2 regions of the Priestia sp. 53B2 genome follow, and region 1 is predicted to be linked to the other one. Evidence: a T-box and tRNA genes for the amino acid it is inferred to sense, from the RefSeq annotation. Region 1 holds a T-box; the other holds one or more tRNA genes.
The links. The T-box of region 1 lies ahead of ileS (isoleucine--tRNA ligase). A T-box ahead of a tRNA ligase gene usually reads a tRNA of that ligase, here a tRNA-Ile.

Region 1 (7,156 bases):
CCATTGCAAAATCAGTATTTACATTTATAGGTCATGATACAAATATGGATATTACAATAGAAGTAAAAGGAAAGGAAGTAGAGCAAGTTATTCGTAACCATTCTTCTATGGAAGTTAACGTAGTAAAAAGACCCGTCTGGACTAAGGTATTAGGATATCGTTCACAGACAAGCTGGAAAATGTTTATGGCTTCTACTGTTTACACCTTAATTCTTTTATTCATATTACATGCCTTATTACCGTCAGCTACTCATAATTTTATTATGGGACTAGCTTTACTGATTCTGTTTTTAAGCATCATAGGATTATTTATTGGATTAATAAAGCCAAAGTGGGTATTGCCTAAATTTAAAATCAAAACAAGAAAACGTGTATTATTTTCTTATCTATATTTAATTCTTAGTTGTTTTTTTATTGCCGGAGTCTTTAGTGATGGAGAATCAACTTCTACTCCTGCTTCAACTCAAGTAAGTTCTGCGCAAAACAGTGTCACTGTTGCATCTAAAAAAGATGGTGCTGATAGCAGCAAGCAAAAAGTTGAAAAGAGTGATAGTGATAAAGCAGTAAAAGAAGAGAAAAAACGAAAAGCCGAGGAGCAAGCAGCAAAAGAAGAAGCAAAACAAAAAGCTGAGGAGCAAGCAGCAAAAGAAGAAGCAAAACAAAAAGCTGAAGAGCAAGCGGCAAAAGAAGAAGCAAAACGAAAAGCCGAGGAGCAAGCAGCAAAAGAAGAAGCAAAACAAAAAGCTGAAGAGCAAGCGGCAAAAGAAGAAGCAAATCGAAAAGCCGAGGAGCAAGCGGCAAAAGAAGAGGCAGAACGAAAAGCTCAGGAGCAAGCGGCAAAACAAGAAGCAGAGCGTAAAGCTCAACAACAAGCAGCTAGTCAACAGACTACAACTAGCAGTTCTACTAGCAGCAGTGGAAATTATAAGCCATTTGAAAACGATCCGAGTGATGATCAACAGTCTAATATGTCTTGTTCGGGTCAAATCAAAGGTAATAAAAATTCGAAAATTTACCACGTACCTAGCGGAGCTTATTATGATAGAACTCAAGATAATATTGTTTGGTTCTGTTCAGAAGCGGATGCACAGGCAGCTGGGTATAGAAAATCCCAACGATAAAAAAATGTATGCAACCTTTAAAAGCGCTCCTATATGTTTCTTGGAGAGCTTTTTTCTTTGTGAGAGATTATTTAATGTAGGTATTAAAGACACAGAACGAGTAAGTTTTAAAAGTAGAAAAGGTATCAAAAAAGAATTCTTTGAACAAAACAACTTAGATAAGAAAGTATTATAAAGTAGCGTTTTATAAATGCCTCTGTAAATAAAATCCCCTTGATCATTTAATGGTGTCATATAATACAATTAGTTATTATACTTACATTTATTAATACTTTTTCAAAGACGGACTTAGCTCTAAGGTTTTTAATAGTTTTATAGATGGGAGTTAAAGCAAGTTTATGAACAGAGAAGAATTACTACAAAAAATAAAGAACTTAAACATCTGGAAAAAAAGAGATCAAAGAGCTCCGCACAAACCATTACTAATACTGTATGCCTTAGGTCAGCTCCAGGAAAAGCAGCAAATGCACCTGCCGTATAGCGAGGTGAAAATCCCTTTAAAAGAGCTGCTTATGGAGTTTGGACCTTCTCGCAGTTCCTATCATCCGGAGCATCCTTTTGTTCGTTTGGCAGGAGATGGAATATGGGAGCTAAGCGAAGAAGTTGATAAGCGTAGCTTTACAGATAAATATTTGTTGAATACGAATATAGTAGGCGGTTTTAAATCGGATGTTTATAATCTTTTTGCAAATGATCCTGCGCTGCTTCAAGATGCAGCGCAATTTTTATTAAATGAGCATTTTCCGGATACGATCCATGAAGATATATTAAGAGCCGTAGGCTTGGATTTTGAAACACAGTTAAAGAGAAGAAGAGATCCAAAGTTTCGAGAGAAAATTCTTCAAGCTTACGGATATAGCTGCGCTGTTTGTGGTTTCAACGTTCGTCTTGGACATAATTTAGTTGGGGTAGAGGCCGCTCATATTAAGTGGCATCAAGCGGGAGGTACAGATATTGAAAGTAATGGAATCGCGTTATGTTCAATGCATCATAAATTATTTGATCGGGGAGTTTTTACTTTTTCCGATCATAATGAGCTGCTAGTGGCAACTCAAGCGCACGGGACGAATGGATTTGAAGAATGGCTTATGAAATTTCACGGGCAAAAGCTTAGAGATCCTATTCATCCGGCGTATCAGCCGAGTGAAGATTTTCTTGGGTGGCATGTTAGAGAAGTGTTCAAGGGACCTGCTAGATATCAAGCAGGTGATATAAATTAATTTTTGTGAATGATAGATTGCTGCGTCTATAATTAGGAATTGATTTACATATCGTGATGTCAGTTAAAATACGCTAAAGAAGATATAAACGGGGGAAGAAAGATGCTACGAAAAAGCGGTGCGAAACGAATACAAACTTGGTTTTATGATGATGATCCAAATGGGATTAAAGTATCTGAGGTACCGAATACAATGATACAGGCTGTATTTATTCCTAGAAATAGTTTGAAAGATTTAAAGGGTGAAAGTGAAATAGAAAAGCCCGGCATTTATTTTTTATTTGGAGAAGATAAAGAGGCATATATTGGAGAGGCAGAAGTGGGATATGAACGTTTAAGACAGCATGCTAGTCCATCAACAGGTAAAAGCTTTTGGGATGTGGCCGTGTTAATTGTCTCTAATGCTTCTCAAGATCAATTAGATAAAGTTGATGTAAAATACTTAGAACACATTTCTTATCTAGCAGCCATGCGTTCTGGTACATATAATATTAATCAAACCGTTCCCACAAAACCATTTGTGCGTGAATTTAGACGAGACGACCTGACAGATATCTTTAATGTTATTAAAGTATTACTTGGTGGGTTAGGCTTTTCAATTTTTGCGGATGCTTCAAATGGAATAGAATATGAAAGCGAAGCTGTACAGTCTGGTGACATACCAAATATTGAAGCAGAGCAAGCGATAGAAAAGGTTGTTCGAGTTGAGACACATTTGTCAGAAGATATAAAATCAGTAATAGTAGAGGACGTTCTATATTGTAAACGCCGAGATGCGTATGCGACCGGGAAATATGTTAGCGATGGATTTCTTGTCTATAAAGGAGCTTTGCTTGCGAGCGAACAGCAGCTAGAAGGAGCTAAACTTAAAAGGCAGCAAGACCATATTAATACTTTCTTAGCAAACGGTGTATTAGAAATAAAAGGTGGTAGATACGTGCTGGTACAAGATCAAGTTTTTTCTTCTATATCAGCTGCGGGAGTGTTTGTGACACAGCGAAGAAGCAGTGGAACTTCTGAATGGAAAGATAAGAACGGGATAACAGCGCGTAATAAAATTGATCGAATGTTAAGTGCAGAAACAGAATAACCTAGATCTAAATCTTTTGATCTCAATAAGTATTTCAAAACATTGACATTCCCTTCCAAAACGCATACAATAGCTACTAATAAAAGCACACAAATTCGTTGAAGAGAATCAGTACGCTGCAAGTTTGTTCCACAGAGAGCCGGTGATAGCTGAAAGCCGGTGTTCAAGCTGCAGGGGAATATCCTCTCTGAGAAGTCAAACTGAACGATAAGTAAGTTTGAACGGTAGTCTACCGTTAAAAAGAACGCGTATGATTGTACGTTGCTGAGTGCTATTGATGAACGGATCAATAGAAGCCAGGGTGGTACCGCGGTTAAAACCCGTCCCTAGTCATAGGGACGGGTTTCTTTGTGTGCTTTTAACTTTAAAAGGAGTGGTATCACATGAAAGAAGTGAATGTAAGGGAGTCTTCGCAAGAGCGCGAACAGCGTATCCAGCAGCAGTGGCAAAAGGGAAATGTGTTTCAGCAGTCGGTTCAAAACCGAGAAGGGCATCCTTCGTTTGTATTTTATGAAGGACCTCCGACAGCAAACGGTCTTCCTCACGTCGGGCACGCGTTAGGTCGGACGATTAAAGACGTAGTGGCTCGTTATAAGACGATGACGGGGCATCAAGTGATTCGAAAAGCAGGCTGGGATACGCACGGACTGCCGGTTGAACTCGGTGTCGAGAAACAGCTCGGGATATCTGGGAAGCATGACATTGAAAAATACGGCGTGGAAGCTTTTATCAACAAGTGTAAAGAAAGTGTATTTGTGTATGAAAAGCAGTGGCGCGCATTCACGGAGCAGCTTGGCTATTGGGTTGATATGGAAGACCCTTACATCACCTTGGAGAATTCATACATTGAAAGTGTATGGAACGTGCTTGGCACGATTCATGATAAAGGACTTCTTTATAAAGGCCACCGCGTATCACCTTATTGCCCGAGCTGTCAAACGTCGCTGAGTTCGCATGAAGTAGCGCAAGGGTATAAAGATGTAAAAGATTTAACGGTAACGGTGAAATTTAAAGTGAAAAACCGCGATAACGAGTATTTTCTAGGCTGGACGACAACGCCTTGGACGCTGCCGTCAAACGTGGCACTTGCGGTGCATGAAGAGATGAACTACGTTCGCGCCCAGCAAGGCGGCAGCGTGTATATTGTGGCAGAAGCGCTTGCAGACAAAGTGTTAAAAGGAGAGTATACCGTTTTATCTCAACATAAAGGAAATGAATTAAAAGGGATGGCGTATGAGCCGCCGTTTAATTTTGTGAAAGTGGAAAAAGGGCATGAAGTAGTGACGGCTGATTACGTAACGGATCAAAACGGAACAGGAGTTGTTCATTTAGCACCTGCATACGGCGAAGATGATTACAGAGTTGTAAAAGAAAACGGCTTTTCATTTGTGAACGTGGTGGATGAAAAAGGACAGTACACATCTGAAGTGCCGCCGTTTCAAGGGCGTTTTGTAAAAGACTGCGACGTTGATATCGTACGTTATTTAGCGAATCAAGACGTGCTGTATCATAAAGAAAAGCATGAGCACAGCTATCCGTTTTGCTGGAGATGCGACTCGCCGCTTCTTTATTACGCAAATGAAAGCTGGTTTATCCAAACGACGGCGTTAAAAGAACAGTTTTTGAAAAACAATGAAAGCGTAACGTGGTACCCGGATCATATCAAGCACGGCCGCTTTGGCAACTTTTTAGAAAATATGGTGGACTGGAACATCAGCAGAAAACGCTACTGGGGAACGCCGCTGAACGTATGGGAATGCGGGGGATGTCCGCATCAAGTAGCGCCAAAAAGCATCAAAGAGCTTCAGAAACATGCGTCTCATTCCTTTGATGACAGCATTGAACTGCATAAGCCTTATGTAGATGATGTGCAGCTGATGTGTCCGGTCTGCAGCGGAGAAATGAAGCGAACGCCGGAAGTCATTGACGTTTGGTTTGACAGCGGGTCAATGCCGTTTGCCCAGTATCACTATCCTTTTGAAAACAGCGAGCTGTTTCAAAAGCAGTTTCCAGCAGACGTTATCGCAGAAGGAATTGATCAAACGCGCGGCTGGTTTTACAGCTTGATGGCAGTTTCAACGCTGTTTACAGGAAAAGCACCGTATAAGCACGTTTTGTCTCTTGGCCACGTCTTAGATGAAAACGGTCAAAAGATGTCTAAAAGTAAAGGAAATGCGCTGGACCCGGTGGATCTTATTCATACATTTGGTGCCGATGCGCTTAGATGGGCGCTTTTAGCAGACAGTGCGCCTTGGAATCCGAAGAAATTTTCAGAGCGCGTCGTGCAAGAAGCGAAGTCAAAAGTGATTGATACGCTCGTGAACGTGTATGGTTTTTATGTGTTATACGCTAAGCTTGACGGCTATGACCGGGAGCAAACGTATGAATTGAAAAAAACAAAATTGGATGAGTGGATTCTTTCACGTTTGCATAGTACGGTTAAGCGTGCAACAGTACATCTTGAAGATTACGGGTTTACAAGCGCGGCTCGTGAAATCGCGGTATTCATTGAAGAGCTAAGCAACTGGTATGTACGACGTTCCCGCGACCGTTTTTGGTCAGAAGGGATGGACCGCGAAAAAGCAGCGGCTTACGATACGCTCCATGAAGTACTAGTGACGTTAAGTCAGCTGTTAGCACCGTTTACGCCGTTTGTTGCGGATGATATTCATGAAAATCTGACAGGAAAAAGCGTTCATTTGGCAGACTATCCTGTGTATGATCAAACCAAAGTGAATGAAAAGCTGGAAAAAGAAATGGCGGCGGTACTGAAAGTAGTTGAACTAGGCCGAAGCATCCGAAATACGCATGCGTTAAAAGTAAAGCAGCCTCTGCAAAGTCTTTCGCTTGTGGTAACGGAAGAAGATGTAGAGTGGGAAGCATACCATGATGTAATCAAAGATGAGCTTAATGTAAAGAACTTTAACGTAGAGCAAGACGACGACAAGCTTGTTTCGTACGTGTTAAAACTTGATTTTAAACAGGCTGGACCAAAGTTTGGAAAACAAGTAAATGAGGTCAATCAAGCGCTGAAAAACCTTTCAGAAGAGAAAGGAAAAGAGTTTGTTGAGCAAGGCAAGTTGAATGTAGCGCTTGCTTCAGGAGAAAACTTAACGCTTGAAACGGCAGACGTACTTGTTGAAAAAGTGCCAAAAGAAGGCTTTGCAGTTGCATCAAACGGCACGTACACCGCCGTGTTAGATACGGCGTTAACCGAAGAACTTGTGCAGGAAGGAGTCGCTCGTGAAGTAATTCGAGCGGTTCAAGACTATCGCAAAAAGCTGGATTTACCCGTGAATTTACGTATTGATTTGGAACTTAGCGGAGACGAGGAAGTGAAGGAAGCCGTCGCGAAGTTTGAAACATTGCTTCAAGAAAATCTTCTGCTGCACACTCTCAGTGTGAAAGAAACTATCAAAAACGGAGAGACGGTAAAAGTCGGAACAAAGCAAGTTACACTTCGCGTTTTAAATCAGAACTGATAAAGAGAGGCAAAGATAAGTTGAAGTAATGTACGAACGGTTTATTTGTTAACCGTTCGTTTTTTCTGTTTTTATAGTGAACGTAGTTGCTTCTAGCTGTGGATTGGAGGGCAAGACGAAGACTCCTGCGGGAAAAGCGGAACAGGTGAGACCCCGCAGGAGCGAAAGCGACGAGGAGGCTCACCGGCCGCCCGCGGAAAGCGAAGTCTTGCACGGAAATCAACAGCGGGGTAACAAGCAATTC
Region 2 (7,156 bases), on a different contig from region 1:
GTACACAATTTGAACAAGTCCCAACCGCAAAATTAATACGGAAAATAGGGCAAATACGGTCAAGAAAAGTAAGTTCACACGAAAAGGCACGTGACTTTTTCTTCTTTTTTTCTTTTTCATACCAACACCTACACTTTATAAAACATATATACCATAACACCATAAAATCAGACATTTAGCAAATAAATAGACACCTGGCAGGTGCCTATTTACACAACGTATTTATTCTAAAAGAAAAGCGAGACATTTTCCATAGTACAAATGAAGGAGCTCACAATACTCTAAGCTGGAGACTCTCCGTCTCCTTCATTTAATACCGGAGGAGTAACAGTCGTTTCTTTTTTGTGCAGAGGCTGTGAGATATGTCTCACACAAAAATAAATGATCGCATGCCCTGCTCCAACAATAGCTAACAAAATGGGAATACTTTTTGCTTCATCAAAAAATAGTACAGCTATTAAAAACAAAGATATGGAAACGACGCGCCCAATATTCAGAAATACTTCTCTGACAACAATGTATTCAATTCTTTTTGAAACAACGTCTTTCGCTCGTCCAATCACATCGTATGTTAGAGAAATGAATGGAACCAACAAAATAGGATAGGCAATGGCAATACAAACAGCATATATAATTAACTTTGGATACGATAAGTTAAAGATAAGCAAAAAGACTGCTCCATAGAGAAGGAGGCCCCCTGTGAAGATAAATCGAAGGCGATTTTTTTGCTTAATAAATCTTGAGGCAACATAGTATCCTACAAACGCAACCGCTGAATTCACCAGTCCATATGTTCCTAAAGCTAATTCACTTCCCGTCGTAATAAATACCATGACGGATACAACAAAAATGAACGTACCTTCACGCAACCCTTGAAAGAAATGAGCCTGCAATATTCGATTCCAGTCTTTATTGACTTTTCTTTCAGCCCATACTTCTTTAAATTTGTATACTCCTTCCGCTGCGCGTCTTGTAATAAAAAAACTAAGCACAACGGCACCGATAAACAATAGCAAAGATACACCAAATACAATTTTATACCCAAGTGATTCATACAAAGCGGAAATAACAAAGCCCGCTCCTAAAGGACCAATCATCCCTGCAAAAGAGTTTAAGATCCCTAAAAATCCGTTAAAAAAGTCTCTTGTATCAGGTTCTGTAATTTCAAAAGTTAGCACATTAAAAGCTAGCCAATAAAAGCCATATCCTATACCCAGCAGTCCACCAAGCACTACTAAATACTCGGCTGCGTTAGCTCCACTGACTAATACAGCGATATAAAAAACAGCTAAAAAAGATACACCTAACCTTAAAACCACAACACGGTCAATTCGTTTGGCCCATTTACCTGCTAAAATAAACGTAAGCGGCTGAAGCACCACTACCGCTAAATTATAAATAGCGAGATCCGAAAATTCGCCTGATTGTTTCCACAGATAAATGTTAACAAACGAATTGGAAATTGAAATAGCCAAGGCATAAAGACCGCCTATAATTAAAAGCAAAAGTAAATCTTTACTAACTTCTACATCTCCAACTACTTTTTTTAATAAAGCCATATTAAAAAACTCCTTTTCTCTTCTACACCTAGTGTGTGAAAAAGAAAAGGAGATATGTAAAAGAATTGGAAAACAAAAAAGCCAGTAAAGGTAATAATTACTTTACTGGCTCTTGAATACGTCTTCAGCTTATTTTGCAGCGTCGTAACGCTTAGCAACTTCGTCCCATTTTACAACATTAAAGAATGCTGAAATGTAATCTGGACGGCGGTTTTGGTAATTTAAGTAGTAAGCGTGCTCCCAAACGTCTAGACCAAGAATTGGCGTTTTGCCTTCCATTAATGGGCTATCTTGGTTTGGTGTGCTTGTTACTTCTAATTCGCCGTTGTTTACAACTAACCAAGCCCAGCCAGAACCGAAGCGAGTTTTAGCTGCATTTGCAAATTCTTCTTTGAATTGATCAAAGCTGCCGAATTTGCTAGCGATAGCGTCTGCTAATTCACCAGTTGGAGCACCGCCGCCGTTAGGGCAAAGGATTGTCCAAAATAATGAGTGGTTCGCATGACCGCCACCGTTATTGCGTACTGCTGTACGGATATCTTCAGGAACAGCATCTAAGTTTGAAATTAACTCTTCAATACTTTTGCTTTCTAAATCCGCTTTGCCTTCAACAGCAGCGTTTAGGTTTGTAACATATGTGTTGTGATGTTTTGTGTGGTGAATATTCATTGTTTCTTTGTCGATATGTGGTTCCAGTGCATCGTATGCATAAGGTAGTTCTGGTAATTTGTAAGCCATGAATAATTCCTCCTTCAAAATATGTAAGCATTTTGGCGCAAAAGCACCATATACGTTTAGATTAGCAAATTTACCCTACTGTTTCAAATAAAAAGTTTCTAATCCATGATTTATATTTACCTAATTCCCATTCGCTATTCTTTTAAACATAAAAAAAGCTTCTTTTTCTCAAAAGAAGCTTTGAATAGACAATAGTATGGCGGAGGAAGAGGGATTCGAACCCCCGCGGGCTTTAACACCCCTGTCGGTTTTCAAGACCGATCCCTTCAGCCGGACTTGGGTATTCCTCCAACCCTATAAATGGTGGACCCTGCAGGACTCGAACCTGCGACCGGACGGTTATGAGCCGTCTGCTCTAACCAGCTGAGCTAAGGGTCCACATGGCTCCACAGGTAGGACTCGAACCTACGACCGATCGGTTAACAGCCGATAGCTCTACCACTGAGCTACTGTGGAACAATATGAATTATGTATGTCACAAACGTAAATTGGAAAATAGCGGCGGAGGGGATCGAACCCCCGACCTCACGGGTATGAACCGTACGCTCTAGCCAGCTGAGCTACACCGCCATGGCTCCACAGGTAGGACTCGAACCTACGACCGATCGGTTAACAGCCGATAGCTCTACCACTGAGCTACTGTGGAACAATATAACATTTACTAGCGACATTAAAAATTTAACATGTTTCTAGCCTAAAGTCAATATATTATTTTAAAACAGCGTATAAAAAATAGGCAATCATCAGCAGTTGAATAAATCCTTTTGAAATAGCGCCACTAAAAAAGCCAATAACTGAACCTACTCCAATTTTTACTGCGTTGCTAATTGTGGTCCGATGAACAATCAGTTCTCCTACAATCGCTCCGATAAACGGCCCTAAAATAATTCCAAATCCCGGAATGACAAACGGACCCACAAGCAGCCCAACTGTACTTCCCCAAACACCTGCTTTAGTGCCTCCGAATTTTTTCACACCAATAATATTAGCTATATAGTCTGCTAAAAAAAGTGCGACAACTAACAATCCTTGTATCACCCAAAATAACCAGCTATAGGAGCTAAAATCATAAAATAAACCGTATATAACAAATCCTAGAGCTACGAATAGCACGCTTGGGATGATGGGATAAACCAACCCAACAAACGATACAACAAAGCTAATGATAATTAATGTCCAACATAAAATAGCCATGTCCGCACCTATCCTTTTTATTATTACTATTTATCATACAATAATCACTCCTATAAAGAAAGACCTTGCACGACGATTCCTTCCTTTATTTTACTTTCGAATACCTCTTCAAATAATGATTCTCGAGTGTACCTCTACAATATTAACAGCACGGTCCTCAAGCTGTCCGTAATATCCCCAAAAACAATGACGGCAAAACCTGTACATATACGCATAAGATGTGCTTGTGACAAAACGCTCCACCGCATCATTTTAATTGGTAACGGTTTCTAAAATCTATTGTAAACCTTAAATTTTCGCTATAAAATAAGGTATAATCAGAATCTTCAATAAGAGGAGGCTTTACAATGAGCATGCTGAAAAAGATGGCATGGAGTTTTACTTCCTTCAAAAAAATAAGGTCGCTTCGCTTTGAGCATACGAATAAAACAATTGGCTTTGTGCTGTTTTTAACATTTATTTCTTTGCTGCCTACATTTTTCTTTATGACTTTGACGATTGTAAACGGCTATCATATCGCTACTACAGATCTTCCGAAATCTGTTTCTTCTTTTTCTATTTCAAACTCACAGCTTACGTCAAGTCAACCTTTCACTAAAAAAGTAAACGGTACCGCTTTTATCTTAAACCCCTCACAGTCTATTGAACGGTTTCATTCCCCTGCTCATGCAATTGGTTTTTTAAAGGATGGAATTTACATCACGACTAATTCACAAACACAAACGTATTCATATGAGTTGCTAAACTGGCATCATAAAGATAAAAATGAACTGTTAAACTTGCTGCACGAACAAAAATTTTCTTTATACATACTAGTCCCTATCGCTATGCTTTTACTGTACGTATTAACATCTGGACTAAACTTCCTTTCTATTACCTGCCTTGCTTATCTTGGAAAACTGATTGGACTCATTACTAAAAAGCAGCTTCCTTTCAAGCAGCTATGGGCACTGAGCGCTTATAGTACGGTAGCCTTCACGCTGCTTTATACGCTTTTTGAAGCTTTTTCTTCGTCTCTAGCAACACATAGCTCTCTTTACTGGATAGGAACATTCTTCATTTACTTGTTGCTCGTCACAAGGGTTCCTATAAGAAAAAAGGTAAAACCTAATAAAGAGGCTGGGACAAACGTATTTTAGTTGAAGGAAAATCCAAACGAGGAATCTAGATTCTTGATAGAGAATTCAACTCGTTCGGATTTTTTTATTGATATGGTGAACGCAGTTTTCATGTATGTGGCTGCTTCTAGCTGGTGATTGGAGGGCAAGACGAAGACTCCTGCGGGAAAAACGGAACGCAGGAGCGTATGCGATGAGGAGGCTCACCGGCCGCCCGCGGAAAGCAACGCCTGGCACGGAAATCAACAGCGGTGTCACAAGCGATACATACTAAATCATTTATTCCACTTGTTCGCCTTTAGATTGGAGTGATTTAGTTAAGTCTTAGCCTCTTTATTTCTGTACAACTTTTCTTCTTCCCATTGCAGAAGAAAGAATTTTCAACTGATACAAAACCCACAAACCTCCTGCTGTGAGCAGAATAAAGCTATAAACAAACATCAGCCTTTCAGTATGCATCCACACTTCAAAAACAACAGGTCCCAACGCTACTCCTAAAAATCTCACCGTTCCATAAATGGATACAATAAACCCTCTTTCTTCGTCTGAAGCCGCTGAAGTAATCATCATATTAATACACGGAAGAACAAATCCTAAGCCGCCAAAGGCGACTGTCAAACAAAACATCAGCACAGGAAGCGTATAAATAAGCGTTAATACTCCAAACATCAGGAATAAAAGAGTTATGCCTACTATCATTAATTTTTTCATGAGCTCTACATCTGTTTTGATGCGTTGACCGGTCCAATAAGAAACGAGCGTCATCGCACCAAGAGGAAATAAAAAAGCGGTTCCTTTAAAAAAACCGTCTATATGATACGTTTCCTCTATTAGAAAAGATAAGTAATATAAAATGCCAAATAATAAAAACAACCCCAATCCCCCGACAAAGAATAAAGGAAAAAGCGATTTTCTTTTATCATAGACAATCCCAATGGCTCTCTTTAAATATTCTTGAACAGATACTGAATCCGAACCTGTTTTCCCTTCTCTCACATACATCACTATACCTACTAAAGCAGCACCTGCAGCTAAAGGATAAACAAAAAACGCGGCATACCATACGACGAGTGCTGCCAATGCTCCAATTATCGGCGCAACCACTTTTCCAACTCCGTTATACACTTCTAAAATCCCGAGGACTTTTGCTCTTTTTTCCCCTGTAAATACATCTCCAGTTAATGCCATTGCCAACGTTGTAGTACCTGCAGCTCCAATCCCTTGAATGACTCTGCCTGCCATCAACACAGCAAAGCTTCCAGAAGAGAATGAAGCACTACTAGCAGCGATGACACTACCTATTATCATCATGACGAGTGAATATATGATTAACTTTTTACGCCCATACCGGTCTGATAAAATCCCTACAGCAGGGATACACAATGCGGCTGGAATCGAAAATGCACTCAGTATCAAACTGGTTTGAACTCCGCTTAAATGAAGTGACTTTTGAATGCTTGGCAGCAGAGGAATGAGCATGGAATTTCCCAGCACCATGATTAAAGGCAATAAGCCTAATGAAACAATCATTAATTTTTCTTTCAATTTTTGTTCTCCAATCATATTTAAGTAAGACAAGCATAGGCTTTACACATAAGCAAAAGAATGAAGGAGGAGCATAATGAAAAAGCTATGTGCATTAGCCGCTTTCGCTTTTATCGGATATATTTGTCACTACGACATTAAATACGGGACCATTCCCACTGCTACTGAAGCAGTTCAAGTCAGCAAAGCGCAGCCTGCAGAAACAAAAGCCGCCAGCTCTTCTTCCACCTATACAAAAATAAAAATTAAGCCAGGCGATACAGTTTTGTCCGTCATTGAGGAGCTTACAAAAAAATCGATACCGGTTTCTATGAACCAAATGATTACAGACTTCAAAAAGTTAAATAACGGTACAGCGCCTGAGGATATTCAAATTGGAAAAACGTATAAGTTCCCTATTTACAAGTAATGACAGCATTCTTCTTGTCAAGATGGGATAGTCATTGTTAAAATAGCTAAGGTAGTACTTTCTACTAGTTATTTTGTTCATAAAGAGTTATTCTATTAAGGAATTCAAATTCTTGATTTCATTTTGAAGGAGAGATTATCACGTGAGTGAAATTATACATCGTACAAAAACACGCCCGGTTAAAGTTGGAGATTTAACAATCGGAGGCAGCAACGAGTTAGTTATTCAAAGTATGACAACCACTAAGACACATGATGTTGAAGCAACGGTTGCAGAAATTAAACGTTTAGAAGAAGCAGGATGCCAAGTTGTTCGTGTTGCTTGTCCAGACGAGCGCGCAGCAGATGCAATCCCTGAAATTAAAAAACGCATTAACATTCCATTAGTTGTGGATATTCATTTTGACTACCGCTTAGCATTAAAAGCAATTGAAGGCGGAGCGGATAAAATCCGTATCAACCCTGGTAATATCGGTCGCCGTGAAAAAGTGGAAGCTGTTGTAAATGCTGCAAAAGCTAAAAATATTCCAATTCGTATTGGAGTTAACGCCGGTTCACTTGAAAAACGTATTTTAGATAAATACGGCTATCCGA

Region 2: it has a tRNA-Ile gene. The T-box ahead of ileS (isoleucine--tRNA ligase) is inferred to sense a tRNA for this amino acid. The anticodon was not compared.

What each region holds. Positions count from the first base shown of each region.
Region 1 is NZ_JBLZXA010000030.1:227,369-234,524, reverse strand. Features, by position in the region: gene ACN6NE_RS25830 (sunset domain-containing protein) at 1-1,121, shown strand, start outside; gene ACN6NE_RS25825 (phosphorothioated DNA-binding restriction endonuclease) at 1,460-2,341, shown strand; gene ACN6NE_RS25820 (GIY-YIG nuclease family protein) at 2,444-3,430, shown strand; T-box leader at 3,520-3,761, shown strand; gene ileS (isoleucine--tRNA ligase) at 3,814-6,912, shown strand.
Region 2 is NZ_JBLZXA010000008.1:737,866-745,021, forward strand. Features, by position in the region: gene ACN6NE_RS07160 (peptidoglycan D,D-transpeptidase FtsI family protein) at 1-120, opposite strand, end outside; gene ACN6NE_RS07165 (MFS transporter) at 282-1,559, opposite strand; gene sodA (superoxide dismutase SodA) at 1,689-2,297, opposite strand; tRNA gene ACN6NE_RS07175 (tRNA-Ser) at 2,495-2,587, opposite strand; tRNA gene ACN6NE_RS07180 (tRNA-Ile) at 2,599-2,675, opposite strand; tRNA gene ACN6NE_RS07185 (tRNA-Asn) at 2,679-2,753, opposite strand; tRNA gene ACN6NE_RS07190 (tRNA-Met) at 2,794-2,867, opposite strand; tRNA gene ACN6NE_RS07195 (tRNA-Asn) at 2,869-2,943, opposite strand; gene ACN6NE_RS07200 (DUF456 domain-containing protein) at 3,006-3,491, opposite strand; gene ACN6NE_RS07205 (DUF1189 domain-containing protein) at 3,839-4,630, shown strand; gene ACN6NE_RS07210 (MFS transporter) at 4,943-6,154, opposite strand; gene ACN6NE_RS07215 (hypothetical protein) at 6,231-6,563, shown strand; gene ispG (flavodoxin-dependent (E)-4-hydroxy-3-methylbut-2-enyl-diphosphate synthase) at 6,715-7,156, shown strand, end outside.